Regions from separate parts of the Streptomyces sp. NPDC034111 genome, predicted to be linked through region 4. Evidence: riboswitches for the same ligand, from Rfam matches in the RefSeq annotation. Region 4 holds a riboswitch; each other region holds the start of a gene.

Region 1 (7,495 bases), on a different contig from region 4:
CCCAGATGTAGTCGGTGCCCTGCACCTGGAGCGTGGCGGCGGTGTCGACGTGACCGCGCGGGCCGAGCGGCAGGCCGAAGCGGGCCAGCGCCGGGTTGGGCTTGACGCCCGCGGTCCACACGATGGTGTTGGAGTCGACCTCGAGGCCGTTGTTGAGCTTGACGTGACCGTCGACGCAGGAGTCCATACCGGTCTTGAGGTAGATCTCGACGCCGCGGCTCTCGAGGTGCTCCTTGCCGTAGGCGCCGAGCTTCGGGCCGACCTCGGGGAGGATCTTGTCGGCCACGTCCACCAACAGGAAGCGCATGTCCTCGCGCTTGACGTTGTTGTAGTACTTCGCGGCATCGCGGGCCATGTCCTCGACCTCGCCGACGGTCTCCGCACCCGCGAAGCCACCGCCGATGAAGACGAAGGTGAGCGCCTTGCGGCGGACCTCTTCGTCGGTCGTGGAGTCGGCCTTGTCCAGCTGCTCCAGGACGTGGTTGCGCAGGCCGATGGCCTCTTCCACGCCCTTCATCCCGATGCCGTTCTCGGCCAGGCCGGGGATCGGGAAGGTGCGGGAGACCGCGCCCATCGCGATCACCAGATAGTCGAAGGGCAGCTCGTAGGCCTCGCCGACCAGCGGGGCGATCATGGCGACCTTGCGGTCCTGATCGATGGTGGTGACCCGGCCGGTGAGGACCTCCGCCTTCGGCAGGACGCGTCGCAGCGGGACGACGACGTGCCGGGGGGAGATGCTGCCGGCGGCGGCTTCGGGGAGGAAGGGCTGATAGGTCATGTACGACCGCGGGTCGACGACCGTGACGGTCGCCTCGCCGTAGCGCATCTTCTTGAGGATGCGCCGAGCTGCGTACAGGCCTACGTACCCACCGCCTACTACGAGGATCCTGGGACGCTCCGTGGTGCTCATGCAATCGAGTATCCACCCCCACATGGGGGGTCGCTCGTGAGCCCCTTCACAAGGACCTCAGGGGTATCTGCTACACTCCGCCGGCTTCGTGACCGACGCCATAGTCCAAACCGGAACCACCGTGTTACGGAAGGCGTTGGAGACCCCCGTTGATCAGGGCTTGTGGGCCTCCGGACGGCTCAACCACACCCTCCGGGCGTGCGCGGCCAGGACGCCGGAACCCGCGCATCCGCCGGGTCGAAGGGTCCTAGGACCTTCGAATGAGGGTCGGACGAACAGATTGTTCGCCCAACGGGAGGGAATTTCATGTGAAGGATTTCACGAACCTTTTTTCCGAAGCCCTCCGCTGAGCCCCCTCAGGCCCCCTGAAGCCCGCTCAGACGGGTGTCCCACCCGCTCAAAAGCCCGGTCGACAGGGGGCGTTGCGCCAGGAGGTCAGGCCTGGTCGAGTGCGGCGTGCCAGGCGATGCCGTCGAGGATGTCGTGCTCGCTGACGACGACCTCCTCGGCGCCCGCCCGCTCCATGATCGACAGCAGTACCAGCGCGCCCGCGCCGATCACATCGACCCGGCCCGGGTGCATGACCGGGATGGCGGCGCGCTCGGCGTGGGTGGAGGACAGCAGCCGCTCGGTGATCTCGCGGACCTTGGCCAGCGAGACCCGGGAGTGGTGGATGGCCTCGGAGTCGTAGTGGTCCAGGCCCAGCGCGATACCGGCGACGGTGGTGACCGAACCGGCCAGGCCCACCAGGGTGGCGGCCTCGCTCAACGGGACGGTCTCCTCGACCCGGTCCAGCGCCGCGGCGACATCGGCCTTTATGGCGGAGATCTGCCCCGGGGCCGGCGGGTCGGTGAGAGGGGTGTGCGAAGCACTCGTTGAGGGGTGGTGGCCGGGAGACGGGTGGGCCTCGCCGCCGTGCACCAGATGCCGCTCGGTCATCCGTACACAGCCGACGTCGACCGAGCGGGCGGCCCGTACGGACTCCGCGCCGAGCACGAACTCGGTCGAACCGCCGCCGATGTCGACCACGAGGAAGGGCTGGGCGAGGTCCGTGCGTCCGGTGAGTTCCTTGGTGGCGCCGGTGAAGGAGAACTCCGCCTCCTGTTCACCGGTGATCACCTCGGGCTCCACGCCCAGGATGTCCACGACGCCGCGGACGAAGTCCTCGCGGTTCTCCGCGTCCCGGGAGGCCGAGGTCGCCACGAAGCGGACGTGCTCGGCACCCAGGCCCTTGATCACCGCGGCGTACTCCCGGCAGGCCGCGAAGGTGCGCTCCAGTGCACCGGGCGCCAGCCGCCCGGTGCGGTCCACGTCCTGGCCCAGCCGGACGATCTGCATCCGGCGGTCGAGCTCCTTCAGCTCACCGGTCCCGGGGTCAACGTCCGCGACCAGCAGACGGATGGAGTTCGTACCGCAGTCGACGGCGGCGACGCGCTTCACTCGGACTCTCCCTCGTCGTTCCCGGTGTGCTCACCGGTCGCACCGCACGGGCTGACGCACGGCCCCTTCTTCCACCACTCCGGCAGCATCGCGAGCGCCTCGTCCCCGAGCGGGTTGACGCCCGGTCCGGCCGCCAGCGAGTGGCCGACGAGCACATGCAGGCACTTGACCCGGTCGGGCATGCCGCCCGCGCTCGGGAAGCCTTCCAGCACCTCGATGGCGTCCCGCCGCCGGATGTAGTCCTCGTGGGCCGCGCGGTAGGCGGCGGCCAGCTCCGGGTCGGTCGCCAGCCGCTCGGTCATCTCCTTCATCACGCCGTTGGCCTCCAGCGTGCCGATCGCGGAGGCCGCGCGCGGGCAGGTGAGGTAGTAGAGCGTGGGGAAGGGCGTGCCGTCCTCCAGGCGCGGCGCCGTCTCGACGACATCGGGCTGGCCGCAGGGGCAGCGGTGCGCGATGGCGCGCAGCCCGCGCGGCGGGCGGCCCAGTTGCTCCTTGAAGGCGGCGATGTCCGCGGCGGTGGGCTCGGTGGGCTCGGTCTGGGGCGGAGGGGTTTCCATGTGCGCTTTCGGTGAGGTGGGTGGTGAGGCGGCGGTGCGGCCGTCCCTGACGACAGTACGGGGCGGCACGCGCCGAGGGTACGGAACGTCGCGGCCCGACGGTACGGACCGGGCACACCGACGGTACGGGCCGGCGGCAACCGAAGGGTTCGGGACGGCGCTAGCGCCGGTCGGCGGAGTCGACCGCGCTCCACAGATTCTCGTACCAGGGGCGCTGCGCCGCCTGCGGCCCCTTGGGGGCCGTGCCGGTGCCGGAGCCGTCCTGGACGATGTATCCGGTCTCGCCCGGCATGACGTAGTGCAGATGCCGGCGGGCCTGCTGGCGTACGTACTCCGGGTCCTGCCAGCGGGCCTTCTGCTCGCGCAGCCGGTCCAGCGCGGCACCGGCGTCCTGTGCCTTACGCCGCTGGTCGGCGATGTCCGAGCGCTGGGAGACGTACTGCCTTATCGGGTAGGCCAGCGCCACGACCAGGGAGCACATCACCAGCGCCAGCAGGGCGGCGCGGCCGGTGAGGCGGTTGCGGCGGGCCGGGCGGGCGCGGTAGACGCGGGCGGCGGCCTGTTCGCCGAGCGCCTTGAGTCGGGTCGCGGTCGAGAACCGGTCCGCGGGCACGTCGTCTCCCCTTCACTGGCTGAAGCAGGTACGTCCCCGGCAACGGTACGGGACCGGTGCCGGGGACGCTTCGCTTCGCTGCGCCGTTGCTCTCCTGTGGTGCCTTGGGGCGCAAGGCACTCAGGGCTGGCCTGCGGTCAGCCCTTGAACCGCGGGAAGGCGGAGCGGCCCGCGTACACCGCGGCGTCGTCGAGGATCTCCTCGATGCGCAGCAGCTGGTTGTACTTGGCGACGCGCTCGGAGCGGGCCGGGGCGCCGGTCTTGATCTGGCCGCAGTTGGTGGCGACGGCGAGGTCGGCGATGGTGACGTCCTCGGTCTCACCGGAGCGGTGCGACATCATGCACTTGAAGCCGTTGCGCTGGGCCAGCTCGACGGCGTCCAGGGTCTCGGTCAGCGAGCCGATCTGGTTGACCTTCACCAGCAGCGCGTTGGCGGAGCCCTCCTCGATGCCGCGGGCGAGGCGCTCGGGGTTGGTGACGAACAGGTCGTCGCCGACCAGCTGGACCTTGCTGCCGAGCTTGTCGGTGATGACCTTCCAGCCGGCCCAGTCGTCCTCGAACAGCGGGTCCTCGATGGAGACCAGCGGGTAGGCCGCCACCAGCTCCCCGTAGTACTCCGTCATCTCGGCGGCGGAGCGCTCCTTGCCCTCGAAGAGGTACTTGCCGTCCTTGTAGAACTCGGAGGCGGCGACGTCCAGGGCGAGGGCGATGTCCTGGCCGGGGGCGTAACCGGCCTGCTTGATGGCCTCCAGGATGAGGTCCAGGGCCTCGCGGTTGGAGCCCAGGTTGGGGGCGAAGCCGCCCTCGTCACCGAGGCCGGTGGACAGCCCGCGCTCCTTCAGGACCTTCTTGAGGGTGTGGTAGACCTCGGCGCCCCAGCGCAGCGCCTCGGAGAAGGACTCCGCGCCGATCGGGGCGATCATGAACTCCTGGATGTCCACGTTGGAGTCGGCGTGCGAGCCGCCGTTCAGGATGTTCATCATCGGGACGGGCAGGACATGCGCGTTCGGGCCACCGAGGTAGCGGAACAGCGGGAGGTCGCTGGCCTCGGAGGCGGCGTGCGCGACGGCGAGGGAGACGCCCAGGATGGCGTTGGCGCCGAGCGAGCCCTTGTTGTCGGTGGCGTCCAGGTCGAACATCGCCTGGTCGATCAGCCGCTGCTCGGTCGCGTCGTAGCCGACGAGCTCCGGGCCGATCTGCTCGATGACGGCCAGGACGGCCTTTTCGACGCCCTTGCCGAGGTAGCGGTTCGGGTCGCCGTCGCGGAGCTCGATGGCCTCGAAGGCGCCGGTCGAGGCGCCGGACGGCACGGCGGCACGGCCGGTGCTGCCGTCGTCGAGGCCGACCTCGACCTCGACCGTGGGATTACCTCGCGAGTCGAGAATTTCGCGGGCTACGACGACGTCGATGGACGGCACGTTGTCTCCTTCATGGGTGTCTGGAGTTCTCCGGCACGAGCCTAACGGCCCCGGGTGCATCCACTGCCCCTCGGCCCGCTCTGTGGGACGGAAGGGCCCGAAAATCTTCCCAAAGGCATAGTTCGCCGGAGATTTAGCTGCATTGTTCGCGTAACGGGAAAAATCGCTGGACGTGGCAGGTCACAGCCCCGGCCACGCGCTGGCGCACGGAGAAACCCCGCCGCGGCGCGCTGAGGGAACGGCGCGCCGGGCGGGGCTGTCTCAGGAGGAAGGTGACCCGCACCGGGCCTGGACCCGCCGCCCGGGTCCGGTCGGCTCCGGTGCGGGGACGGCTCAGACGTTGAGCTTCTGGCCCGGGAAGATCAGGTTCGGGTTGCCGCCGATGACCGACTTGTTGGCCTCGTACAGCGACTTCCAGTTGGTGCCGTGCGCCTTGGCGATCTTGGCGAGGGTGTCGCCCGCCTTCACGGTGTAGTTGCCGTGGCCGTTGGACTTCTTCGGGGCCGGCTGGGCCTTCTCGGTCTTGGCGGCCGGGGTGGTCTTCTTCACCGCGTCGTCGCTCTTCTGCGGCGCGGACTTGGTCTGCGCGGAGGAGCCGGTGTCGACGTCGGCGGCGGGACCACCGGAGGTGAGGCCGCCGGCGCCCGCGCAGGTCCAGGCACCCGGGCCCTGGATGGCGAGCAGCTTCTCGGCGGCGGCGATCTGCTGGGCCTTGGTGGCCAGGTCCGCACGCGGCGCGTACTGGGTACCGCCGGCGGCGGCCCAGCTGGAGTTGGAGAACTGGAGGCCACCGTAGTAGCCGTTACCGGTGTTGATCGACCAGTTGCCGCCGGACTCGCACTGGGCGACCTTGTCCCAGGTCGCGACGGAGGCGGCGGAGGCGGAGGTGGCGCCCATCAGCGGGACGGCCACGGCGGCACCGGCGACACCGGCGAGGGTGGCGACGCGGGCGGCCTTGGAGGGACGACGGTGCTTGCCTTTGTTGATCAGCATGGTTCGTTCGTTTCCTCACCGACGCCTGCGAGGTGAGCTGTCGGGTTCGGGCTGTGAGTGCCCGGCCGGTGCGCGTGGCGCACCTGCTTCACCCCAAGCCGGCTGACCCGCTTTCACGGTCCTGACCGGCACTTACCTTGGTTCCCCCGCTCCTGCCTACGGCGCTTGCGCGTCAACTGCCTGCGATCACCGGCAGGATTCGGCGTGTGATCACAGGGGCCCGCTTTGGCGAGCGGTCATGACCGTAAGCAGTAACCCTGTTGATGTTCAAACCCCACCATCTGAACCAAGTTGACCGCTTTTGATCACGAGTTGGTCACATATCCGCAGGTGGGGCCCGGTCCGACGAGTCCGGACGGACCGGGGTTCACCAGGCGCAAAGAGACCCTTGTCTCACTTTCGCCAAATCGGGGCGAAGGCTGCGAACTACCCTGCGGTGTGCCCGAGATCGAGCTGCTGACCTGGGTGGATCAGATCCGCGTCGGACCCGATGACGCCCTCGTTGCGCTCGTAGAGCGCGTTCCACCCGCCGGGCAGACTATGGGCCGCGGCGATGGCTGACAGGCTGTCACCCTTGCGCACGGTGTAGTCGCCGTCGTCCGCCGGGTCCGTACGGTGCGCGTCACCGCCGCGCGAGGCGTGCCGGCCCGAGGTGCGGTCACCGCCGTCCCGCTCGCTGTCGTCCACATTGCCGCGGTGCCGGCCCTTGGCGGGCGTCTCGTGCGGGGTGCCGGCGGTGTCCGTACGGCTGCCGTCGTCGGACGGGTCGGCGGACTCGGCGGGGTCGCCGGACTCGGAGGGCTCGGCAGACTCGGACGGGTCGGCGGAGTCGGAGGGGTCCTCGGAGGGGGAGGCGCCGTCGCTGCCGTCCTCGCCGTCGCTGCCGGTCCCCTCGCCGTTGCCCTTGCCCTCGTCGTCCGGCGTCGCGGAGTCGGACGGTTCCTGGGTGCGGTCGTGGCCGCGGTGGGAGGCGTCGTCGGAGTCGGCGGAGTCCGAGGGGTCGGAGTCCGAGGGCGAGGGTGTCGCGTCGGACGGCTCGTCGGACCGGCTGTCGCCGGACCCGTCGTGCGCCCCGGACCCGTCGGACCAGTCGGAGGAGCCCTCCTCGTCGCCCGGGTCGGGCAGCGGCATGCTGGTGTTGCCCGGGTCGACCTCCGGCGCCTGACCGTCCTGGGTCAGGCCCGCGTTCACCGCACAGCTGGGCCAGGCGTCCGGGCCGCGGTCGTCCAGGATCGATTCGGCCACCGCGATCTGCTGGGCGCGGCTGGCGAGGTCGGGGCGCGAGGCGTAGGCGGCGCCGCCGTTCTCGTCCCACATCTCCTGGGTCAGCTGGAGCCCGCCGTAGAAGCCGTTGCCCGAGGCCGCACTCCAGACCCCACCGCTCTCACACTGGGCGACCTTGTCCCAGGTCGCGGTGTCGGCGGCGTGTGCACCACCGGCGGAGAGCAGGGGCAGAGCTAGGCCTGCGCCGGTCACTCCCGCCGTGACAAAGATGGCCGGTGCCTGACGGGGGCGACGGTGTCGGCCGGTCCCGGAACGCATGCGGATGCCTTTCGCGCGGCGG
Region 2 (7,495 bases), on a different contig from region 4:
AGACCAGCCGCTCCGCGTCGTCGGGGGTGATGGGGCGGATCCGCGCCGTGCCGCCGTCGCGCAGCACCACGTCGGCTTCCCAGTGGGTCGGGTACGCGTGGTCCGGCGGCTTCTGCATGCGGACAGCGTACGACCGGGCACTGACAACGGCCCGTACGCGTACGCTCGGGGTCAGTCGGAGGCTTCTTGAGCACTCCCGGCAGCGTGAGAGACTGGTCTAGACAACTGTCACGACTTTGAAGGGCAACACCATGGCAGAGCGCCGCGTCAATGTCGGTTGGGCCGAGGGCCTGCACGCCCGCCCCGCGTCGATCTTCGTCCGTGCGGCCACCGCCTCCGGCGTCCCGATGACGATCGCCAAGGCTGATGGCACCCCTGTCAACGCGGCCTCCATGCTCGCGGTCCTGGGCCTGGGCGCCCAGGGTGGCGAGGAAATCGTGCTGGCCTCCGACGCCGAGGGCGCCGAGGCCGCGCTCGACCGCCTGGCGAAGCTCGTCGCCGAGGGTCTTGAGGAGCTCCCCGAGACCGTCTGAGCCCTGGTCCGCAAGGACCTCTTGCAGCATGCGGCGGCCCCGCCGCGGTGACCGGGAGACGGTCGCCGCGTCGGGGCCGTTCTGCGCTGTTGGGCGATTTCCGCACACCGGGAAAGAAAAGGCGCGCACCGTCCGGCGCTCAGGCGTGGTAGCGGAAAATGGGCACACAAATAGGCACCGTAAATAGACGCGCGAATAGGCGCGCGATGAGGCGCGGCAGCGCAGGCCGGAAATCCGACGCGATACGAGACATCGGCCCACCACTGGGCAAATGCATTCCGCGCCCCGCACCCCTTTGTATACGGGGCGATTGTTAAGAGCGGGCGCGCGCCGTGTTGACGGACCGTTTCGGATCGCTCACCTCGGGCTCGGCGGGGCGCCGCAGCCGGTACACCGGGAGGGAGCGCTCGATGTGGGCCGCCATCAGGGCACGGGCCCGTTCCGCGTCCCCCCGGGCCACCGCGTCCAGCACCGCGCCGTGTTCGTCCCACGACTCGCCGGACCGGGCCGGGGGCTCCACGGCATACATCCACTCGATCTTGCGCCGCAGCTGGGTCAGCAGCGCGGTCAGGCTGGGACTGCCGGCCGCCTGGGCGAGCGTCTCGTGGAACCAGCCGTCCAGTTGGCGCAGGTCCGCGGGGTTGCCGTGGCGGGCCCGCTCGCGCCCGAGCCGCACCAGTCCGCGCAGCACCTTCAGATGGGCCGGGCTGCGGCGGGCGGCGGCGCGGGCCGCGCCCAGCGGCTCCAGCAGGGCGCGGATGTCGAGGAGGTCGGCGGCCTCCTGCTCGGTGGGCTCGGCGACGCACGCGCCCGCGTGGTGGCGGGTGGTGACAAAGCCCTCCGACTGCAGGGTGCGCAGCGCTTCGCGGACCGGGACTCTGGAGACGCCGTAACGCGCCGCCAGGATCTCCTCGATCAGCCGGCTCCCCGGCGCCAGTGCACCGGAGACAATGTCCTCGCGAATCGCCGTGCACACTGCATGCGCGGAAATATGGCCTCGCATCGTCCGTGCCTCCGCCGTAATCCCCTGGAAACGCCGCCGGTTGGCGGCATTTCCGTGACTCTATTCGACCGGGACGGCTTTTCCGACGGACTCCTGTTATTCATGGATATATTTTGGCCAGCGCACGGGTCCGTCATCGGGCGATCCGGTGCGGCGGGTGCGGCGTGCGGTCCGTCAGACGTTGACGCCGTGCGAGCGCAGATAGGCGGTCGGGTCGATGTCCGAGCCGTAGTCCGGCGTGGTGCGGGCCTCGAAGTGCAGATGCGGGCCTGTGACGTTGCCGGTGGCGCCGGAGAGGCCGATCTGCTCGCCCGGTGTGACGGTCTGGCCGACCGAGACGCCGATGGACGACAGGTGGCCGTACTGGGTGTACGTACCGTCGTGCATCTTGATCACGACGTTGTTGCCGTACGCGCCGCCCCAGCCGGCCTCGACGACGGTGCCCGCGCCCACGGCGTGGACCGAGGTGCCGGAGGCGGCGTGGAAGTCGATGCCGGTGTGGCTGCCGGAGGACCACAGGCTGCTGGAGGCCTTGTAGCCGGTGGAGACGTAGGAGCCGGCGATCGGGGCGACGAAGGCGTTGAGGCGCTTGCGCTCGGCCTCGCGGGCCGCGCGCTCCTTGGCCTCGCGCTCGGCCTTGGCCTTCTTCCGGGCGGCCTCGGCGCGCCGCTTGGCCTCGTCGGCCTGCTTCTTGGCAAGGGCCTCGGCCTTCGCCTTCGCGGCGGCGGCCTCGGCGGCGGCCTGCTGTGCGTCGGCCTGGGCCTCGAGGCGGTCGGCGGCCTCGTCGCCGAGGACCACGGCCCGCTGGAGACCGGTGTCGTGTACGGGCGCCTGGTCCGTGGCGGCCAGCGCCGGCGAGGCCACGGAGGCGACCACGCCGGAGGCCGCCAGGCCGGCTATGCCGGCGATCTTGCGGGTGGAGCGAGCGGAGCGGCTCGCACCGCGGTGCTTCCCGGTGGCACGGATGAACGCCATGTACTGGCTGGTCCTTTCCTTCCTTCTCGCCTACCGGGTTAGCTGACGGGTTCGGAGCAGGAAGGTCTCCTACGGGCTCCTCCGGAGAGGAGTCCGATTCACCCCAAGGGACGTGTGGGTCCCCGGCTCCCCTGGCTCGCGCCGTACGGGGACTCGGCGATGACTGTCCGGTGCCACTGTTGTGGCGGACTTGTGACGAACAGCCGGACCGACGCTAAACGGGGCAACTTTCAATCGGCAAACAGAACCGGTTTTTTGTGCGGGATGCCACAAGAACCGCCGCAACCAGCCGCCATAAAACGGACATACGGCGGATCCCGTGGCGGGCGGGCGCCACGGGATCCGCATGCGTAACTGACTTGCCGTCAAGTGAAGGTGCTAGCCGCTGACGACCGTCACCTCGCCGATGCCCAGCGACCTGACGGGCTCGGCGATCTGCGCGGCGTCCCCGACCAGGACCGTCACCAGCCGGTCCACCGGGAAGGCGTTGACCACCGCCGCGGTCGCCTCGACCGTGCCGGTCTCCGCGAGCCGGGCGTACAACTGCGCCTGGAAGTCGTCCGGTAGCTGCTGCTCCACCTGGTCGGCGAGCGTGCCGGCGACGGCCGCCGCGGTCTCGTACTTGAGCGGCGCGACCCCGACGAGGTTCTGTACGGCGACATCCCGCTCGTCGTCCGTCAGCCCCTCTGCCGCGAGGGTCCGCAGCACCTTCCAGAGGTCGTCCAGGGCGGGGACCGTGGAGGCGGTGTCGACCGAGCCGCTGATGGCCAGCAGCGCGGCGCCCGTGGCCCCCTCGGGGGACGAGGGGGCGGTGGAGCGCAATACCTGACCGAAGGCGCGCACCCCGTAGGTGTAGCCCTTCTCCTCCCGCAGCACGCGGTCCAGACGGGAGGTGAGGGTGCCGCCCAGGCAGTACGTGCCGAGGACCTGGCCCGGCCAGACCCGGTCGTGCCGGTCGGCGCCGATGCGGCCGATGAGCAGCTGCGTCTGGACGGCGCCGGGGCGGTCCACGATCACCACCCGGCCGGTGTCGTCGGCGGTGATCGGCGCGGCCTTCAGCGGCTCGGCCGTGGAGCCGCTCCAGGCGCCGAGGGTGCCGGCGAGCGCCGCGTCCAGGTCGACGCCGGTGAAGTCACCGACGATGACCGCGGTGGCCGTGGCGGGCCGGACATGGGCGGCGTAGAAGGCCCGGACGGCCGCGGCGTCGATACGGGCGACGGTCTCCTCGGTGCCCTGCCGGGGACGCGACATCCGGGACGTGGCCGGAAACAGCTCCTTGGACAGCGCCATGGCGGCGCGCCGGGCCGGGTTGGCGAGCTCGTGCGGGATCTCGTCGAGGCGGTTGCGCACCAGCCGCTCGACCTCGCTGTCCGGGAAGGCGGGGGCGCGCAGCGCGTCGGCGAGCAGGCCGAGCGCCCGGGTCAGCCGGGAGGCCGGGACCTCCAGGGAGACCCGTACGCCGGGGTGGTCGGCGTGCGCGTCCAGGGTGGCGCCGCAGCGCTCCAGCTCGGCGGCGAACCCCTCGGCGTCGTGCTTGTCGGTGCCCTCGGACAGGGCGCGCGCCATGATCGTGGCGACGCCGTCCAGGCCCTCGGGCTCGGCGTCCAGCGGGGCGACGAGGTTGATCTCGACGGCGACGACCTGCTGGCCGGGGCGGTGACTGGTCAGCAGCGTGAGCCCGTTGGGCAGTTGGCTGCGCTCCGGGGCCGGGAAGGCCCACGGCTTGGGCGCGCCCCCCCGGGGCTGGGGGTGGAAGTCCATGGTGCTCATCGCGGAGTCTGCGCGGGTCGTGGCGTCGCTCACTGGTCCGCCTCCCCTTCCTCGGTGTCGGCGGCGTCGGTGGGCTCAGCGGTTTCCGTGGGCTCGTAGACCAGCACCGCGCGGTTGTCGGGGCGCAGCCGGGCCTGGGCGACCGCCTGCACCTCCTCGGGGGTGATGTCCAGGACGCGCTGCACGGCGGTCAGGGCGAGCTGCGGGTCACCGAACAGGACGGCGAAACGGCACAGTTCGTCGGCGCGGCCGCTGACCGTGGCCAGCCGGTCCAGCCACTCGCGCTCCAGCTGGGCCTGTGCGCGCTCCATCTCCTCCGGGGTCGGGCCCTCGGCGGCGAAGCGGGCCAGCTCCTCGTCGACCGCGCGCTCGATGTCGGGGACCGCCACCCCGCCGGAGGTCTTCACGTCCAGCCAGCCCAGTGAGGGCGCGCCGGCCAGCCGCAGCAGGCCGAAGCCGGCGGTCACCGCGCTGCGGTCGCGGCGCACCAGCCGGTTGTACAGCCGGGAGGACTCACCGCCGCCCAGGACGGTCAGCGCCAGGTCCGCGGCGTCCGCCTCACGGGTGCCGTCGTGCGGCAGGCGGTAGGCCGCCATCAGGGCGCGGGAGGGCACATCCTCCTCGACGACCTCGCGCAGTTCGCCGCCGATGACCTCGGGCAGCGTGCCGTCGCGGGGCGGCTGCTTGCCGTCGTGCGAGGGGATCGAACCGAAGTACTTCTCGATCCAGGCCAGCGTCTGTGCGGGGTCGATGTCGCCGACGACCGACAGGACGGCGTTGTTGGGCGCGTAGTACGTACGGAAGAAGGCCCGGGCGTCCTCCAGGGAGGCGGCGTCCAGGTCGGCCATCGACCCGATGGGCGTGTGGTGGTACGGGTGGCCCTCCGGGTAGGCCATGGCCGTCAGCTTCTCGAAGGCCGTGCCGTAGGGGACGTTGTCGTAGCGCTGGCGGCGCTCGTTCTTGACGACGTCGCGCTGGTTCTCCAGCGACTCGTCGTCGAGCGCGGTCAGCAGCGAGCCCATCCGGTCCGCCTCCAGCCAGAGCGCGAGCTCCAGCTCATGGGCGGGCATGGTCTCGAAGTAGTTGGTGCGCTCGAAGCTCGTGGTGCCGTTGAGCGAACCGCCGGCGCCCTGGACCAGCTCGAAGTGGCCGTTGCCCGTCACCTGGGCGGAGCCCTGGAACATCAGGTGCTCGAAGAGGTGAGCCAGGCCGGTACGGCCCTTGACCTCGTGGCGGGAGCCGACGTCGTACCACAGGCAGACCGCTGCGACGGGGGTCAGGTGGTCCTCCGAGAGCACCACGCGCAGGCCGTTGGCCAGCCGGTGCTCGGTTGCTGTCAGGCCGCCGGAGCCGGCTTGTTCTGTGGCCGTGTGACCCATGGGCATGTACGTCCCTTCGATCCGCTTGCGAGGAAGTTCTGTCACTGTATGCAACCGCATCGGCATCTGGCGAAGTTCTCGTGCGCGCGGACGCCCGGCGTGCGCCCCTGCCGGCCCGCCGAGGACGGTGAAAGGGGAGTCGCGGTGGGCGTTGTCAGTGGGGAGGTCCACAATGGTCCGCGTCAGACTCAGAGATACCCGCCGGTTGATCCCCCAGCTGATCGACCCGACTGATTGACCGACGTCGCCCTGACGTCCTATCCCGACATCGGCAGTAGACGCAGCAGAAGGAGCCGCAGCCGCGATGGCCCGCCGCAGCACGAAGACCCCACCGCCCGGGGGTACCTCCGGGGGAGACTTCGAGGAGAGGATCCTCGACATCGACGTCGTCGACGAGATGCAGGGGTCCTTCCTCGAGTACGCGTATTCGGTCATCTACTCGCGCGCCCTGCCGGACGCCCGCGACGGCCTCAAGCCGGTGCACCGCCGCATCCTTTACCAGATGAACGAGATGGGCCTGCGGCCCGACCGCGGCTACGTCAAGTGCGCCCGGGTCGTCGGCGAGGTGATGGGTAAGCTCCACCCGCACGGCGACGCGTCCATCTACGACGCGCTGGTGCGCATGGCGCAGCCGTTCTCGATGCGGGTGCCGCTGGTGGACGGGCACGGCAACTTCGGCTCGCTGGGCAATGACGACCCGCCCGCCGCCATGCGTTACACCGAGTGCCGGATGGCGTCCGCGACGTCGCTGATGACCGAGTCCATCGACGAGGACACCGTCGACTTCGCACCGAACTACGACGGCCAGGAGAAGGAGCCGGCCGCCCTCCCGGCGGCTTACCCGAACCTCCTGGTCAACGGCGCCTCCGGCATCGCCGTCGGTATGGCGACGAACATGCCGCCGCACAATCTGGGCGAGGTGATCGCCGCGGCGCGTCATCTCATCAAGCACCCCAACGCCGATCTCGACACCCTGATGCGCTTCGTGCCGGGTCCCGACCTGCCGACCGGCGGCCGGATCGTGGGCCTCGGCGGCGTACGGGACGCGTACGAGAAGGGCCGCGGCACGTTCAAGATCCGCGCGACGGTCACGGTGGAGAACGTCACCGCCCGCCGCAAGGGTCTGGTCGTCACCGAACTCCCCTTCACCGTCGGCCCCGAGAAGGTCATCTCCAAGATCAAGGACCTGGTCGGCTCGAAGAAGCTCCAGGGCATCGCGGACGTCAAGGACCTCACCGACCGCGAGCACGGGCTGCGGCTGGTGATCGAGGTCAAGAACGGCTTCAACCCCGAGGCCGTGCTGGAGCAGCTCTACAAGCTCACGCCGATGGAGGAGTCCTTCGGCATCAACAACGTGGCGCTGGTGGACGGCCAGCCGCTGACGCTGGGCCTCAAGGAGCTGCTGGAGGTCTATGTCGACCACCGCTTCGAGGTGGTCCGCCGGCGCAGCGAGTTCCGGCGCACCAAGCGGCGTGACCGGCTCCACCTGGTCGAGGGCCTGCTGACGGCCCTGCTGGACATCGACGAGGTGATCCGGCTGATCCGCTCCAGCGAGAACAGCGCACAGGCCAAGGAGCGGCTGATCGAGCGCTTCTCGCTGAGCGACATCCAGACGCAGTACATCCTCGACACCCCGCTGCGCCGGCTGACCAAGTTCGACCGGATCGAGCTGGAGTCGGAGCGCGACCGCCTCCAGGAGGAGATCGAGAAGCTGACCCGGATCCTGGAGTCGGACGCCGAGCTGCGCAAGCTGGTCTCCGGCGAGCTGGCCGCGGTCGCGAAGAAGTACGGCACGGACCGGCGGACGGTCCTGCTGGAGTCGGCGGGCACGTCGG
Region 3 (7,495 bases), on a different contig from region 4:
CATGACGACCTTGGGGCTCAACAGCAAGTTCGTGTTTGTCGCCCTCAACAACAGGTCGTGGCCCATCTACGTGGCCTCGCTCTGCGCCATCATCTCCATCGTCTGTAGCATCGCCGCCCTGCTCATCCGTCCCACGGGCCGCGGGGTCCTGTGGGAGACGGGCGTGCTCGTCCTCGGCGTTGTCTTCTACATGGCCTCCCTGAGCATTGCCGTGGTCGGCGCCGCCCAGGCCGCGGGCGGAAACGGCCGCCCGACCTTCACCGACGTCAGACTCGACGGACCTCGCTCCCACATGCGGCTGCACTTCAGCGTGCACGCCGACGGCGTCCAGAAGTGGTCACACATCGAGGTGACCGTAAACCCTCAGAATCTTTCCTCCGGGAAGTGGGGCAGGGAGCTCTACTGGAGTGTGCTCAGACCTGACGATCAGGGGAAGGTTGCGCAGCAGATCGACATCCCGCTCTCGCCTCCGGCCGGAACATCGGTGGTCGCGGTTTCGGCCGTTAACCCAGACGAGTCCGGGCAGGGCGACTGCGAAGCCAAAACGCAGCACGGGCCGGCATGCACGGAACTCCACATCCCCTGAAGCCGGACCACAACGACGGGATCCACGGCTGGACTCCGCTTGTCAGCTGCCCGGCGGTTGGTGACGAGGACACGGGAGGCGATCACCGATCACTTGAGAAGGGCCCGGAGGACTCTCCCGCCCTGCCCCATCGGACAGGCTCTAGAGCTTTTCCACCGGGGCGTAGCGCAGGAGCAGGCGTTTGGGCTTTTCGCCGCCGAAGTCGATGGTGGCCTCGGCGTTGTCGCCGGTGCCCTTGACGCCGACGACCGTGCCGAGGCCGAAGCTGTCGTGGGTGACCCGGTCGCCGATGGCCAGTGGGACGACCTGGCGGTCCTTGGCGCGGCGGGTGGCGAAGCCGCTGGGGCCCTTGGAGCGGGCCGACGACAGCGTGGCGCCGATGCCCCCGCCGAGGCCGCCACCGCCACCGCCGCGCGACGAGAGGCCGCCCATTGAGGCGGAGGGGGTCGCGGGGCCGGTACGCCGCCAGTCCACGTAGTTGTCCGGGATCTCCTCCAGGAAGCGGGAGGGCGGGTTGTACGAGGGCTGGCCCCAGGCGCTGCGCATGGTGGAGCGGGTGACGTACAGCCGCTCGCGGGCGCGGGTGATGCCGACGTAGGCCAGCCGGCGCTCCTCCTCCAACTCCTTGGTCTGGCCCAGTGCGCGCATGTGCGGGAAGACGCCGTCCTCCATGCCGGTGAGGAAGACGACCGGGAATTCCAGGCCCTTGGCGGTGTGCAGCGTCATGAGTGTGATCACGCCGCTGCCTTCCTCGTCCTCGTCCGGGATCTGGTCGGAGTCGGCGACCAGCGCGACCTGCTCCAGGAAGTCGGAGAGGGTGCCCGGGCTCTCTTCGCCGCGGTCCTGCTCGAACTCGAGGGCCACCGCGGCGAGTTCCTGAAGGTTCTCGATGCGGGTCTCGTCCTGCGGGTCGGTGGAGGCCTGGAGTTCGGCGAGGTAGCCCGTACGCTCCAGGACGGCTTCCAGGATGGTGGCCGGTCCGGCGCCCGATTCGACGATCGTCCGCAGCTCTTCCATCAGGACGTTGAAGCGCTTGACGGCGTTGGCGGAGCGGGCGGCCATCCCGTACGCCTCGTCGACCCGGCGGAGCGCCTGCGGGAAGGTGATCTTCTCGCGGGCCGAGAGGGCGTCGATCATCGCCTCGGCGCGTTCGCCGATGCCGCGCTTGGGGACGTTGAGGATGCGGCGCAGCGGGACGCTGTCCTCGGGATTGGCGAGCACCCGCAGGTACGCGAGGACGTCCCGGACCTCCTTGCGCTCGTAGAAGCGCACACCGCCGACGACCTTGTAGGGCAGCCCGACCCGGATGAAGATCTCTTCGAAGACGCGGGACTGGGCGTTGGTCCGGTAGAAGACGGCGACGTCGCCGGCCTTGGCGTCGCGGGCGTCGGTCAGCCGGTCGATCTCGTCGGCGACGAACTGTGCCTCGTCGTGCTCGGTGTCGGCGACATAGCCGGTGATCTTGGGGCCGGCGCCGGCGTCGGTCCAGAGGTTCTTGGGGCGGCGGTTCTCGTTGCGCTCGATGACCGCGTTGGCGGCGGAGAGGATCGTCTGCGACGAGCGGTAGTTCTGCTCCAGCAGGATCGTGGTCGCGTCCGGGTAGTCCTCCTCGAACTGGAGGATGTTGCGGATGGTGGCGCCGCGGAAGGCGTAGATCGACTGGTCGGCGTCACCGACGACGCACAGTTCGGCGGCGGGGATCTCGGGGGTGCCGGTGCCGACGAGTTCGCGTACGAGGGTGTACTGGGCGTGGTTGGTGTCCTGGTACTCGTCGACGAGGACGTGGCGGAAGCGGCGGCGGTAGTGCTCGGCGACGTCGGGGAAGGCCTGGAGGAGGTTGACCGTCGTCATGATGATGTCGTCGAAGTCCAGGGCGTTGGCCTCGCGCAGCCGCGCCTGGTACATCGCGTACGCCTCGGCGAGGGTCTTCTCGAATCCGTCGGCCGCCGTGCCTGCGAAGGTCTCCTCGTCGATGAGCTCGTTCTTGAGGTTGGAGATCTTCGCGCTGAAGGACTTGGGCGGGAAGCGCTTGGGGTCGAGGTCGAGGTCGCGGCAGACCAGGGCCATCAGGCGCTTGGAGTCGGCGGCGTCGTAGATCGAGAAGGAGGAGGTGAAGCCCAGCTTCTTGGACTCGCGGCGCAGGATGCGGACGCAGGCGCTGTGGAAGGTGGAGACCCACATGGCGTTGGCGCGGGGGCCGACCAGCTCCTCGACGCGCTCCTTCATCTCCCCGGCGGCCTTGTTCGTGAACGTGATCGCGAGGATCTGGCCGGGGTGGACATGGCGCTCGGCGAGCAGATGCGCGATGCGGTGGGTGAGCACCCGGGTCTTGCCGGAGCCGGCGCCGGCGACGATCAGCAGCGGGCTGCCGGTGTGCACCACGGCCGCCTTCTGTTCGTCGTTGAGTCCCTCGAGCAGCGCCGCGGCGTCGACGGCCGGGCGGGCGGCGCCGTCGCGGTAGTACGCCTCCCTGGGCACGGGCACGTCGAAGCGCCCGCCGAAGAGGTCGGCGGGGATCTCCTCCGGGGCCGGCTCGTGCTCGTCCTCGGGGGGCGGCGGGTGCTCCTCCTCGCCCTTGTGGCCGAGGTCCGCCAGGAAGCTGTCGTCAAAGAGGCTGCTCATCGCCCACCGAGTCTAGGCCGCCGCACTGACAGCGTGCGGCGGAGTGGGGGATTGCCCGCCGGTTTACGGGACGTGCCCGGTGTTACGGGGGGCGGCGGCAGGTCAGGGGCCTGGCGTCGTCCTGTCGCTGCGGCCGTACGCCGGGACGGTACGGGCCGGGGCGGACCGGGTCGGGACGGGACGGGGCAGACCGGCTCGGGACGATGCGGGCCGGGTCGCGACGGCGGGCCGGGGCGGTACGGCGGGCCGGGTCGGATCGGGTCGGGTCCGGCAGCGGCGGCAGCAGCAGCACGTATCCCGAAACCGACATCTGCCGCAACAACCCCCGCATCGCGTTCAGGTCACGAAAAGGTTTCGGGCATATCGAACATCAGCCTTCACAGGAGCCACACGAGTTGGCTAACGTCCTCGCTCAGGCAGCCCGCCTCCCCGTGGACGACAGCGTCCGCACGGGCCGCCCGCGCCGAGTCCGGCCCTGCCACGAGGCATCCGGAGCCGGGGACCCACCAGCACCACCGGGGTGAATCGGTCCTGCGCCCGTCCAGGCGGACGCGCGGACCGTAGGGCAAGCCTTCCGTCAGCGACACCGCCCGAACCCGACAGCTAACCCGGTAGGCGGTCCACGGAAGGAGTTGCCGGCCTTGGCGTCCCATCGCAAGCCGCGCACCAGTGTTCTGACCTCGCCCGGAGGCCGGCGTACGGCGGCCGGGATCACCACCGCCGCCCTCGCCTCGGTCACCCTGCTCTCGCAGTCCGCCGACGCGGCCCCCAGGGCGCCCCGGCCCACCATCGAAGAGGTCAAGCAGAAGGTCGACGGGCTCTACCGCCAGGCCGAGGTGTCCACCCAGAAGTACAACGCCGCCAAGGAGCGGGCGGACCACCAGCGCGAGACCGTCAACGGCCTGCTCGATGCCGCGGCCAAGCGTGCGCAGCGGATGAACGACTCCCGGCGGGAGCTGGGCACCTTCGCGTCGGCGCAGTACCGCACCGGCGGGATGAACCCGACGGCGCAGCTGATGCTCGCCAAGGACCCGCAGCAGTTCTTCGACCGCAGTCACCTCATGGAGCGGCTGACCAGCCGGCAGAAGCAGGCGGTCACCGACTACCAGGAGCAGGCGGCCGCGGCGGCGCGCCAGCGGGCCGAGGCGACCCGCAGTCTGGAGCAGTTGCAGAGGTCGCAGAGCTCCCTCAAGGCGTCCAAGCAGTCCGTGCAGCAGAAGCTGGCCGAGGCCCGGCAGTTGCTGTCGCGGCTGACCGCGCAGGAGAAGGCGCGGCTGGCGGAGCTGGAGCGTCAGAAGGAGGCCGAGGCCAAGCGCCGGGCCGAGGAGGAGGCGCGCCGGCAGCAGGAGCGGGAGCGCCAGCGGCAGCAGGACGGCGACGGTACGAGCGGCGGTCAGACGGGGGGCGGCACCAGCGACGGCGGCTCCACCGGGGGCTCGCAGTCCACCCAGGCCGAAAAGGCCCTTGCGTTCGCCCGCGCCCAGATCGGCAAGCCGTATGTCTGGGGCGCGACCGGCCCGAGTTCCTATGACTGCTCGGGGCTGACGCAGGCGGCGTGGAAGGCGGCCGGGGTGGATCTGCCGCGGACGACCTGGGATCAGGTCAAGGTCGGCGAGCGGGTGGCGACCAAGGATCTGCAACCCGGTGACCTGGTCTTCTTCTACGACGACATCAGCCATGTCGGGATGTACATAGGCGACGGCAAGATGATCCACGCTCCGAAGCCGGGCGCCAATGTCCGGGAGGAGTCGATCTACTACATGCCGATCTACGGGAGCGTCCGCCCGGCTTGAGCCGCGGCCCGCGCCCCACTTCAGGCCACCCCCCACGGGTCACCCCCCACACGCCACCGCGCGGCCGTCGTTCCCGGATCCGGGGACGATGACCGCGCGGTGTGCGTGGGCGCTCCGCCGGAGCGGCGGGCCGCTCAGGTCCAGAGCACCGCGAGGAAGATGTTGGCGACCGTGAGCGCGCCGACCGCGGCGAAGAGCGGCTTGTCCACCGTCTCCTCGTCCCGCTTGACGTAGACCAGCGCGAGGATCACCACCAGTACGGCCATCTTGATGCCGATCTTGATGTTGTTGACCGGGTGGTCCTGGGCCTGGTTGAGGCCGACCAGCACGATGCCGGTGACGAGCATCGTCAGTGCTCCGTGCAGCATGGCCGGCACGAAGCGGGCGGTGCCCGCGCTCATCGCCTTCATCTGGGTCAGGAAGCCGCCCAGCAGGGCCGCGATGCCGATGATGTGCAGCCCGACGAAGATATTGGTTACTACGTCCATAGTGCTGGATCGTAGCCGCCGTATAGCACGGCCTCCCGGGCAGGGCGTCCGCAATCGCCGCTTCGGTCAGGGCAGACCGGTCCCGGCGTGCAGGCGGCGCCGCCGTGGTCACGCGCGTACCGGCTGGCGGTCGAATGCGAACAATGCCGGGCAATCGGGCTCATTCGCGAGACGTCCGGGCTTAGCGTCCTCCTCCAGGTGGCCGACTCCCCGCCATCGCCGGACGTGTACCGGTGCTCCGTCGGCCACCCCGCCGAGAGGTCCGGCGGCGGTCCGCTGCCTCGTGGCGGACCGCCGCCGGATCCACGGCCCGAAGGGAAGGAAGTGACGGCCACCGTGGCCTCGCACCGCAAGCCCAGGCAGCATCCGCTCGCCTCGCTGACCGGCGGCTCGCGCACCGCGCGCACCGCCCGTACGGCCGCCACCCTCGCCCTCGCGGGTGCCGCCACCGCCACCACCTTCGACGGCACCGGCCAGGCAGCACCACCGCCCACACCCGCCCAGGTCAAGGGCCGGGTCGACGCGTTGTACCAGGAGGCAGAGGTGGCCACACAGAACTACAACGGCGCCCGGCAGGCCGCCGGCGCCGCACGCGAGGAGCTGAGCAGACTCCAGGACGAGGCCGCCCGCCGGACCCGGCAGCTGAACGGCGCCCGCGCCGAACTGGGCGCCGTGGCCGCCTCCCAGTACCGCTCGGGAGGTGTGGACCCGACCGTGCGGCTGCTGTTGTCCGCGGATCCGCAGCGCTATCTGGACGGCGCCGCGGTCCTGGAGCGTACGGGCAGTCACCAGGCGACCGCGGTGGCCGGTTACGCCCGTCGGCTGGGCAGCGTACGGCAGGTCCGGCAGCGGGCCGAGGACACCGTGCAGCGGCTGGCGTCCACCGAGGCCACGATGAAGAGGCACCGGGTCACCGTCGTCCGCAAACTGGACGCCGCCGAGCAGTTGCTGAGCCGGCTGACCGCGGAGCAGCGGCAGCGGATGGTGGGCGCGGACGGCTCGCGGGAGGCGACCGGCGCCGGCCGGGCGGACCGGGGGACCGGGCGTGGCGACGGTCTTCTCGGGGGTGTGCCCACCGGTTCGGGGGGCTCCGCGGCGGCCGCGTCGTCCTCCGCGCAGGCCCCCAACGCCCGTGCCGCACGCGCGGTTTCCTTCGCCTACGCCGCGCTCGGCAAGCCGTACGTCTGGGGCGCGACGGGGCCGTCCGCCTACGACTGCTCGGGGCTGACCCAGGCCGCCTGGAAGTCCGGCGGGGTCGCCCTGCCCCGCACCACCTACACCCAGATCAACTCCGGCCCCCGTGTCGGGCGGTCCGAACTCGCCCCCGGTGACCTGGTGTTCTTCTACTCCGGCATCAGCCATGTGGGCCTGTACGTCGGGGACGGCAAGATGATCCACGCCCCGCATCCGGGCGCTCCGGTACGGATCGCGCCCATCGACCAGATGCCGTTCGCGGGTGCCACCCGGCCTGCGTAGGGGGTGGGCGGGGGCGGTTGTGGGGCGGCGCTGTCGGGTCGCCCCACGGGCTACGCCCGCAGCTGGCCGCCCAGCCAGCGGAAGGTCTGCGGCACCTGGTGGCGCCAGACCTCCGTGGTGTGGCCGCCCGCGTTCGCCGGGATCTGCTGCACGGTCACCGTCGTCGGAAGCTTGGCGAACTGGCGCAGGCCGATGCCTGCCTGGTAGCCGTCGCGCGCGGCGCCCGAGACGTACAGCGCCGTACGGGGCGGCTTTCCGGCGGCGTTGGCGGCCTTCAGGATGTGCAGCGGGTTGGACTGGGTGCGGAGCTTGGGGTCCTTGCCGGCGAGCGAGTCCGGCTCCAGCGCGGGGTCGTTGTAGCCGGACATGGCCACCGCGGCGCGGTAGCGGTCCGGGTGGGCGAGGGCGAGCTTGGCGGCGCAGTGCGCACCGGCGGAGTAGCCGGCCAGCGCCCAGGAGTCGGGCTTGTCGCCGGCCCGGAAGTTGTCGGTGATCATTTTGCGTACGTCGACGGTCAGCCAGCTGTCGGC
Region 4 (7,495 bases):
CGCTACCGCCTGCAACACCGCGTGCCGGGGATGGCTCGGCGTACGATCGACATCGCCTTCCCCGGCCCACGGATCGCCGTGTTCGTCGACGGCTGTTTCTGGCACGGATGCCCTCAGCACGCCACCAGCCCCAGAGCCAATGCGCAGTGGTGGCGCGCGAAACTCGACGGCAACGTCGCCCGCGATGCCGAAACCAACGCCCACCTCGAATCGGCGGGCTGGACGGTCCTGCGTTTCTGGGAGCACGAGGCCCCGGAGAATGTGGCCGAGCAAGTGGCCCGAGCGGTACGAACGGCCCGGCAACGGCCCACCGTCACTCTCGGTCCGCGTCACCGTGACCTGGCACGGAGATCAGGAGCGGCGGCCGAGAAGCCCAAGCCCGCAAGTAGGGTCGAAAAGACCGAACGATAAGTGCGGCAGGAGGAGGTTCCCGTGATGGCCGGCGTACCGACAAGTGTGGTGGCGGCGAGTGGGCTGCTCGGCGGTTACGGCGTAGCTCGCTGGACCAAGAAGAGGCCGTTGGGTGGGGTGGCGCTTGCGGCGGCGGGGGCCGTGGCGGCCAAGGGGTGGCAGGAGAAGGCAGGGGCGAAGACGGCGGCGGCCTTGAGCGGGGCGTATGTGGCGGCGTTTGTGGGGTCGCACCCGTTGGCGAAGAAGATCGGGGCCTGGCCTTCGGTGTTCGCGGTGGCGGGTGGGGTGGCGCTGGCGTCGTGGGCCCTGGCCGACCGGAAGGCGTAGCGGGTCGGGCGGTGAGTTGCGGAGGGCGGTCGCGGAGTGGTGTGCGCGACCGCCCTCTGCTGTGTCAGGCCGACGCCTCGGTCAGGAGGTTGAGTTCGGGCTCCGTGAGGGTCAGCTCGGTGAGGGCCAGGAGGGCCGGGAGCTGGTCCAGTGTGCGGGCGCTGGCGATGGGGGCGGCGACGGTGGGCTGCGCGGCCAGCCAGGCGAGGGCGACGGTGGCGGGCTCGGCCTCGTGGGCGGTGGCGACCGTGTCGAGCGCCTGGAGGACGCGGCGTCCGCGGTCGGTGGCCAGGTGCTTGGCGGCCTTCTCCGAGCGGGCGCTGTCGACCGTGCTGTCCGGGCGGTACTTGCCGGTCAGGAAGCCGGAGGCGAGTGCGTAGTACGGGACCGCGGCGACGCCGTGGCGGGCGGCGACATCGGCGAGTTCGCCCTCGTAGGTGTCGCGGGAGACCAGGTTGTAGTGCGGCTGGAGGGCGACGTAGCGGGCCAGGCCCTCGCGGTCGGAGAAGGCCAGGGACTCCTCCAGGCGCCGCGCGGAGATGTTGGAGGCGGCGATCTCGCGGACCTTGCCGGCCTTGACGAGGTCGTCGAGGGCGGTCAGAAACTCCGCGATCTCGACCGATTCGTCGTCGTAGTGGGTGTAGTAGAGGTCGATGTAGTCCGTGCGGAGGCGGGTGAGGGAGGCGTCGACCGCGGACTTGATGGTGGCGGCGCGCAGGCCCTTGTGGTCGGGGTGGGCGCCGACCTTGGTGGCGATGACGACGTCGGAGCGATTGCCGCGGGCGGCCAGCCAGTTGCCGATGAGGGTCTCGGATTCGCCGCCCTCGTTGCCCGGCACCCAGGCCGAGTAGACGTCGGCGGTGTCGATGAAGTTGCCGCCGCCCGCCACGTACGCATCGAGCACGGCGAAGGACTCGGCTTCGTCGGCCGTCCAGCCGAAGACGTTGCCCCCGAGGCAGAGCGGCGAGACGGAGAGCGAGCCGAGGGGCCGGCGGTGACGAGGGGGGTGGGAGGAGTGTGTCGCGGTCATGCGTAGGTGCAGCGTTGGGGGGAGGGGAGTTATTCCCGGTGGTTCCGGAGGTGTCCGGTGCATCGGTAGGGATTCCCCGGGCCTCCAGGGCCGCCAAGGCCTCCGGGCCCTCCAGCGCCTCCGGCGGGATTCCCGTTGTTCCCAAGGGCGTTCATGCCCCTGGGAACAACCCGGCTCCCCCGACGACCGCCGCCGTCGTCCTCGGACGCCTCAGACGTTGACGCCGTGCTCGCGCAGCCACGGCATCGGGTCGATCGGGTCGCCGGCGTCCGGGCGGACCTCCAGGTGGAGGTGCGGGCCGGTGACGTTGCCGGTGGCGCCGACGCGGCCGATGACGTCGCCGGTGTTGACCTTGCCGGAGGTCTTCACCATCGAGGACAGATGGCAGAACCAGAGTTCGGTGCCGTCGTCGAGGGTGAGGACGATGCGGTAGCCGTACGAACCGGCCCAGCCGGCCTGGGTGATGGTGCCGGAGTGCACCGCCTTGACGGGCGTGCCGGTCGGTGCGGCGAAGTCCTGTCCGGTGTGGTCGGCGGCCCAGCGGTCGCCGGCCTGGCCGAAGCTGGCGGTGAGCGTGTAGGAGGACACCGGGGTGATGAAGCTCTTCGCCAGTTGGGCGAGGCGTTCGGCCTCCGCCTTCCGGCGGGCCTCCTCCTCGGCCTTCCGCTTGGCCTCCAGCTCCGCCGCCTTCTTGGCGGCCGCGGCCTGCTCGGCGGTCTTCTGGGCTTCGGACGCGTCCGTGGCGGCCCGCTTGAGGGCGGCGCTCTCCGCGGCCTCGCGGGCCTCCTCCTCGGCGGCGCCCTGCTGGGCGTCGGCCTGCTGGAGGATGCGGCTGCGCAGCGCCTCGCCGGCGTTCGTACCCGTACCGGAGCCGCCCGTCTGGACGGCCTGGGTGAGCGGTCCGGACCCGCCGGCGCCCGAGGCCTCGACGGCGGAGTCCGCGCCCGCCTGCGCGTCGGAACCGCCGTCGGATATGAGATCGCCGACGCCGGGCAGCGAGGAGGCGTCCGGCAGGTTCTCGGAGAGGTCGTGGGCCATCCCGCCGATGTCCGGCATCGAGATGGGGACCGGCGGGCGATCCTCGGCGGTGGCCATACCGCCCGCGCCGACCGCCGCGATGACGCCGACGCCCAGCACCGTGCCGCCGCGGGCGAAGCCGCCGCCGCGCTGCCTGGCCACCCGGTGCTTACCGCGTACGGGCCGGACGGAGTCCTCGGTGGGGTTCCACTCCTCCCACGGGCCGTCGCTGTCGATGTCCGCACCACCGCCCGCGTAACCGTGGCCCTGGAAGGCTCCTCGGTCGTCGAGTTCGTACGCGGACGGAGCCTCGGGGGCAGGCCTGTTGGACGCCACGGGGGCGCACTCCTTTCCTTCCTTCTCGCCTACCGGGTTAGCTGACGGGTTCGGAGCAGGAAGGTCTCCTACGGGCACCCTCTGGCGGAGGCGTCCGATTCACCCCAAGGTGGTGGTTCCCCGGTTCCCTTGGTGCAGTTCGAGGTGCTGGAGGTGCGTGAAAAGCGCGTACGGGATTCGGCGTCGGCGCGCGGTGCCGCCACTTGCGACGGCTGGGACGACCGCGCTGCGTTATCGGACAGTAATAGAGGTCGTGGCCATTTTCCAAGCCTTCCCGGGAATCCTTATGCGCCGCGCACAACAAGGGTGTGGAATTTTTCCGCCACCATGACCACAAAACGGGCGAGTTGACCGCTCAACGCTAAACGATCTCGGCTTGATTGTGCGTCAGTTGTTATGCGGAGGGGTGCCCGCCGATTACGGAACGTGAGAGCGTAACGTCGGATCATGGCCGTCAACGTCGAGCGCACCGGAAATGTCGAGAGCCTCGCGAACGCCGGGCACCGCACCGCACGCGGCGTCCCTCGCAGCAGTGCACAGGAGGTGGCACTGCGGTACCGCGAGTTCTCGTGGCAGGAAGCCCGCGGACGGTCCGACGCCCATGAGGAGTTGAGCGCACGGATCGGTCACGACCCGGAACTCTGCGACCTGTTGTCCGGGTCCCTGCCGGCCGGCAACAAGCAGCAGCCGAACCTCCTGCTCGCCGCCGTCCGCCATCTCGACGGCCCGCACGCGGAACAGGGCCCGCGCGGCGAGGCGGCGTACGGCCGCTGGCGCGAGTGGACGATCCGGCACTGGGACGAGGTGCGCACGGTGATCATGCAGCGCGCCACCCAGACCAATGAACCGGCCCGCTGCGCCACCCTGCTGCCGCTGCTCGCCCGGCTGCCGCAGCCCTTGGCACTGCTGGAGGTCGGCACGTCGGCCGGACTGTGCCTGCATCCGGACCGCTATCGGTACCGGTACGAGTACGCGGACGGGGAGGCGGGGGCGGGCGCGAACGCGAACGCGGACGGATACGGGTACGACGGCGCGAACCGGTACGGGTACGGGGACGGATACGGGCACGAGGGCGGCGGGGCGGCGGGCGTTCGTCGGGCCGTCGAGGTCGGGGCGCCGGGAAGTCCGGTGGTGTTCGGGTGCCGTACGGACTGGGCGGCCGAGGAGCTGCCCGGCCGGCTGCCGGAGGTCGTCTGGCGGGCCGGGATCGATCTCCAGCCGCTCGACCCGGTTGCCGAACCGGACGATCTGCGCTGGCTCCAGGCGCTCGTCTGGCCCGGTGAGGAGGGGCGTGCGGGGCGGCTGACCGCGGCCGTCGAAGCCGTACGCACGGCGCCGCGGCCGCGGATCGTCCGCGGCGATCTGATCGAGGAGCTGCCCGCGCTCGCCGCCGAGGCACCGGCCGGGGCGACGTTGGTCATCTTCCACAGCGCGGTGCTGAACTACCTTCCGCCGGCCCGCCGCGAGGAGTTCGCCCGGCTCGTACGGTCGCTGCTCGACGGGCGGGCCGGCGGCGGGCACTGGATCTCCAACGAGCACCACTCCGTCCTGCCGTGGCTCAGCACGCCGGAACACCACCACACCCCGCCGGAGAACCGCCCCCCGGCCCCGGAGGACGGACTGCTGCTGACCCTCGCCCTGGACGGCCGGCCCGTCGCGCTCACCGGCCCGCACGGGCAGAGCCTGTACCGGCTCCCGGAGGCGGCCGGGGCCCCGGGGAGCTGACGGAGGCCGACGGAAGCCGCGTCCAGCACACAACCGCGGGCAGGGTCCAGCACACACACCGGGCAGCGTCCAGCGCACACCCCGGGCAGCTGACGGGTGCCGCCCGGCCCCTGGCGGTTCGGCGCGGGCTCTACGCCCCCATGGGCCGCTGCACCGCCAGTAGGACCATGTCGTCCACCGTCGCGCCGCACGTATGCCGGCCGACGTCCTTGGTGAGCGTGTCCAGGAGGGTGGCCGGACCGGGGAAGCGGCGGCCGCGCAGCCGGCGCGACGGGTCGTAGCAGCGGCCGCGGACGTCGCGGGCGCCGGTCACGCCGTCGGTGAAGAAGAGCAGCAGCGAGCCGGCCGGGAGGAAGGTCTCGTCCGACCGGTCGGGCTGGCTCACCACCTCGCCCATCCCCAGGGGCAGCGCCGGTGCCGTAGGGGCCAGCTCGCGCAGTCCACCGTCCGGGGCGAGCATCAGGGGCGCCGGGTGCCCGCGGTTGAGCAGGCGCAGGACGGACGGCGTCCCGGCGGGGATCTCGGCGAGTACGGCCGTGGTGAACCCCTCGGACCGTTCCGGCCCCGGGCGCCGTCCCCCCTCCCGCTCCAGCGCCCGCTCCAGCCGCCCCGCCACCGCCTCCAGGGTGGCCTCCTGCTCCGCCGCCTCCCTGAAGGCGCCGAGGACGACCACCGCGGACGCCAGCGCGTCCAGGCCCTTGCCGCGCACATCGGCGACCATCAGCCGCAGGCCGTGCGGGGTGTCCTGCACGGCATAGAGGTCGCCGCCGCTCCGGGCGTCCGCCTGCGCGGCCACATAGCGTGCGGCGACGGCGAGCCCGGCGATCCGCGCGGGCGGCCGGGGCAGCAGGGCGCGCTGGGCGGCCGCCGAGACGTCCCGTACGGACGCCGGGCGGGTCTCGCCGGGCCGTACGACCCGGTTGACGCCGAGCGCGAGCAGCGCGACGACGAAGACCGTGGCGATCTCCGTCAGCGACTGGTGGGGGTCGAGCGCGGCGCCGCGGCGGCCGACGCCCCAGATCTCGGCGGCCATGGCGGCCAGCGCGGTGAACGTCGTGGTGGAGAGCGAGCGGAGGGGCGCGGCGACCAGCGGGGCGGCGGAGAAGAAGGGGGCGGCGGTGTAGCCGGGCGGCGTACCGGCGTCCAGGACGAGCCCGCCGACGATCAGGAGGACGGGCAGCCGGCCGGCCAGCCGCCGCACCCGCGCGACCATCGGGCCACGACGCGCCCGCCGCTCCCCGTCTCCCGTAGGGGACCCGTCGTCCCTGGGGGACCCGTCACCAGTCGGGGATCCATCGCCCGTAGGGGGCCCGTCGCCCTGCACCATCCGTACCGGCCTCTTCCCGCTCCCGCCCCTTCCCCGGCCAAGGGTTCCGGCCGCGGGGGCGGGCCGCGACTCCTCGGGGGCCGGACGGGTCACCCAGGGGGAGGGAGCGGAACGGAAAAGGCCGGGGAGGCATGCCTCCCCGGCCACATCTGGTGGGCCATCAGGGGCTCGAACCCTGAACCAATGGATTAAAAGTCCACTGCTCTGCCAATTGAGCTAATGGCCCGCACCGAGCAGCATAGCCGGAGGATCCGCCACAGCTCGAAGGCATTAGCCATCGGACCGGTCGGAGGGGTGCCGCGGGCCTGCCCGCGGGCCGCCCGCCGGGGTCCTCACCCGCGCAACGCACAGGGCCCGTACGGCACTTGGGTGCGTACGGGCCCTGCGGATCAGCCTCTGGACCGGACCTCCGGGTCAGCGCTGTCGATCAGCCCTGAGGATTCCGTGGAGGGCGCCGGCGGTCAGCCGTTGCGCTTCCAGCGCGGCTTGTCGTCGCGGCGGCCGTAGGAGCCGGCCGGGGCGCCACGGTGGTCGTCACGGCGGCCGTACGGGCGGTCGCCGCCGGTGCGGTGGCCACCGGAGGACGGACGGCCGCCGGAGCGGTCGTCACGGTTGAAGGGACGGTCGCCGCCACCGGAGCGGTAGCCACCGGTGGACCGGCCGGCGGAGCGGTCGTCGCGGCCGAACGGGCGGCTGGGACGGTCACCGCGGTCGCGGTTGAAGCCGCCACGGTCGTCACGGCGGTCGCGGTCGAAGGAACGGCCACCGGCACGGTCATCGCGACGGTCACGGCCGAAGCCGCCACGGTCACCACGGTCGTCGCGACGGTCCCGGTTGAAACCGCCACGGTCGTCACGGCGGTCACGGTCGAAGGAACGGCCACCGGCACGGTCGTCACGGCGGTCGCGGCCGAAGCCGCCACGGTCACCACGGTCGTCGCGACGGTCCCGGTTGAAACCGCCACGGTCATCACGACGGTCACGGTTGAAGCCACCGCGGTCACCACGGTCATCACGGCGGTCGCGGCCGAAGCCACCACGGTCACCACGGTCGTCGCGACGGTCCCGGCGCTCGAAGTTGCCCCGGTCGTCGCGGCGGTCGGCGGAGGCAGGCCGGCGCTCGTCCGACGCGGCCTGGGCCGGCACCACGGCCTCGACGGCGGCCTCGGCCTCGGCGGTCTCGGCAGCGGCGGCAAGCGCCTCGGCCGGGTCCTCACCGCGCTCGCGGGCGGCCCGGGCGGTCAGCCGGTCGGCCTCCTCGCGCAGCTCGGTGGCGCGGCGCTGCAACCGCTCCAGCTCACGGGTGAGCTGGCCGACCTCGCG

What was found. Region 4 has a riboswitch for cyclic di-AMP ahead of ACZ55A_RS31505 (M23 family metallopeptidase). Riboswitches for the same ligand answer to the same signal wherever they lie in the genome.
Region 1: it holds a riboswitch for cyclic di-AMP, as region 4 does, so the genes downstream of both, ACZ55A_RS12570 (transglycosylase family protein) here and ACZ55A_RS31505 (M23 family metallopeptidase) in region 4, are expected to answer to the same signal.
Region 2: it holds a riboswitch for cyclic di-AMP, as region 4 does, so the genes downstream of both, ACZ55A_RS32115 (M23 family metallopeptidase) here and ACZ55A_RS31505 (M23 family metallopeptidase) in region 4, are expected to answer to the same signal.
Region 3: it holds a riboswitch for cyclic di-AMP, as region 4 does, so the genes downstream of both, ACZ55A_RS10650 (C40 family peptidase) here and ACZ55A_RS31505 (M23 family metallopeptidase) in region 4, are expected to answer to the same signal.

The regions. Positions count from the first base shown of each region.
Region 1 covers NZ_JBVIST010000004.1:100,000-107,494, forward strand. Annotated here, with positions in the region: gene ACZ55A_RS12545 (NAD(P)/FAD-dependent oxidoreductase) at 1-910, opposite strand, end outside; gene ACZ55A_RS12550 (Ppx/GppA phosphatase family protein) at 1,346-2,350, opposite strand; gene ACZ55A_RS12555 (DUF501 domain-containing protein) at 2,347-2,907, opposite strand; gene ACZ55A_RS12560 (FtsB family cell division protein) at 3,068-3,520, opposite strand; gene eno (phosphopyruvate hydratase) at 3,658-4,938, opposite strand; gene ACZ55A_RS12570 (transglycosylase family protein) at 5,272-5,931, opposite strand; cyclic di-AMP (ydaO/yuaA leader) riboswitch at 5,939-6,105, opposite strand; gene ACZ55A_RS12575 (LysM peptidoglycan-binding domain-containing protein) at 6,358-7,407, opposite strand.
Region 2 covers NZ_JBVIST010000021.1:121,938-129,432, reverse strand. Annotated here, with positions in the region: gene ACZ55A_RS32130 (bifunctional acetate--CoA ligase family protein/GNAT family N-acetyltransferase) at 1-118, opposite strand, end outside; gene ACZ55A_RS32125 (HPr family phosphocarrier protein) at 252-533, shown strand; gene ACZ55A_RS32120 (GntR family transcriptional regulator) at 847-1,536, opposite strand; gene ACZ55A_RS32115 (M23 family metallopeptidase) at 1,711-2,511, opposite strand; cyclic di-AMP (ydaO/yuaA leader) riboswitch at 2,524-2,680, opposite strand; gene ACZ55A_RS32110 (M16 family metallopeptidase) at 2,890-4,272, opposite strand; gene ACZ55A_RS32105 (M16 family metallopeptidase) at 4,311-5,660, opposite strand; gene ACZ55A_RS32100 (DNA gyrase/topoisomerase IV subunit A) at 5,965-7,495, shown strand, end outside.
Region 3 covers NZ_JBVIST010000003.1:283,969-291,463, forward strand. Annotated here, with positions in the region: gene ACZ55A_RS10640 (hypothetical protein) at 1-586, shown strand, start outside; gene pcrA (DNA helicase PcrA) at 728-3,208, opposite strand; cyclic di-AMP (ydaO/yuaA leader) riboswitch at 3,660-3,842, shown strand; gene ACZ55A_RS10650 (C40 family peptidase) at 3,850-5,001, shown strand; gene ACZ55A_RS10655 (hypothetical protein) at 5,136-5,489, opposite strand; gene ACZ55A_RS10660 (C40 family peptidase) at 5,814-6,965, shown strand; gene ACZ55A_RS10665 (alpha/beta hydrolase) at 7,016-7,495, opposite strand, start outside.
Region 4 covers NZ_JBVIST010000020.1:111,335-118,829, reverse strand. Annotated here, with positions in the region: gene ACZ55A_RS31520 (very short patch repair endonuclease) at 1-411, shown strand, start outside; gene ACZ55A_RS31515 (hypothetical protein) at 436-738, shown strand; gene ACZ55A_RS31510 (aldo/keto reductase) at 803-1,768, opposite strand; gene ACZ55A_RS31505 (M23 family metallopeptidase) at 1,979-3,121, opposite strand; cyclic di-AMP (ydaO/yuaA leader) riboswitch at 3,133-3,278, opposite strand; gene ACZ55A_RS31500 (DUF2332 family protein) at 3,569-4,846, shown strand; gene ACZ55A_RS31495 (PP2C family protein-serine/threonine phosphatase) at 4,977-6,059, opposite strand; tRNA gene ACZ55A_RS31490 (tRNA-Lys) at 6,324-6,399, opposite strand; gene ACZ55A_RS31485 (DEAD/DEAH box helicase) at 6,635-7,495, opposite strand, start outside.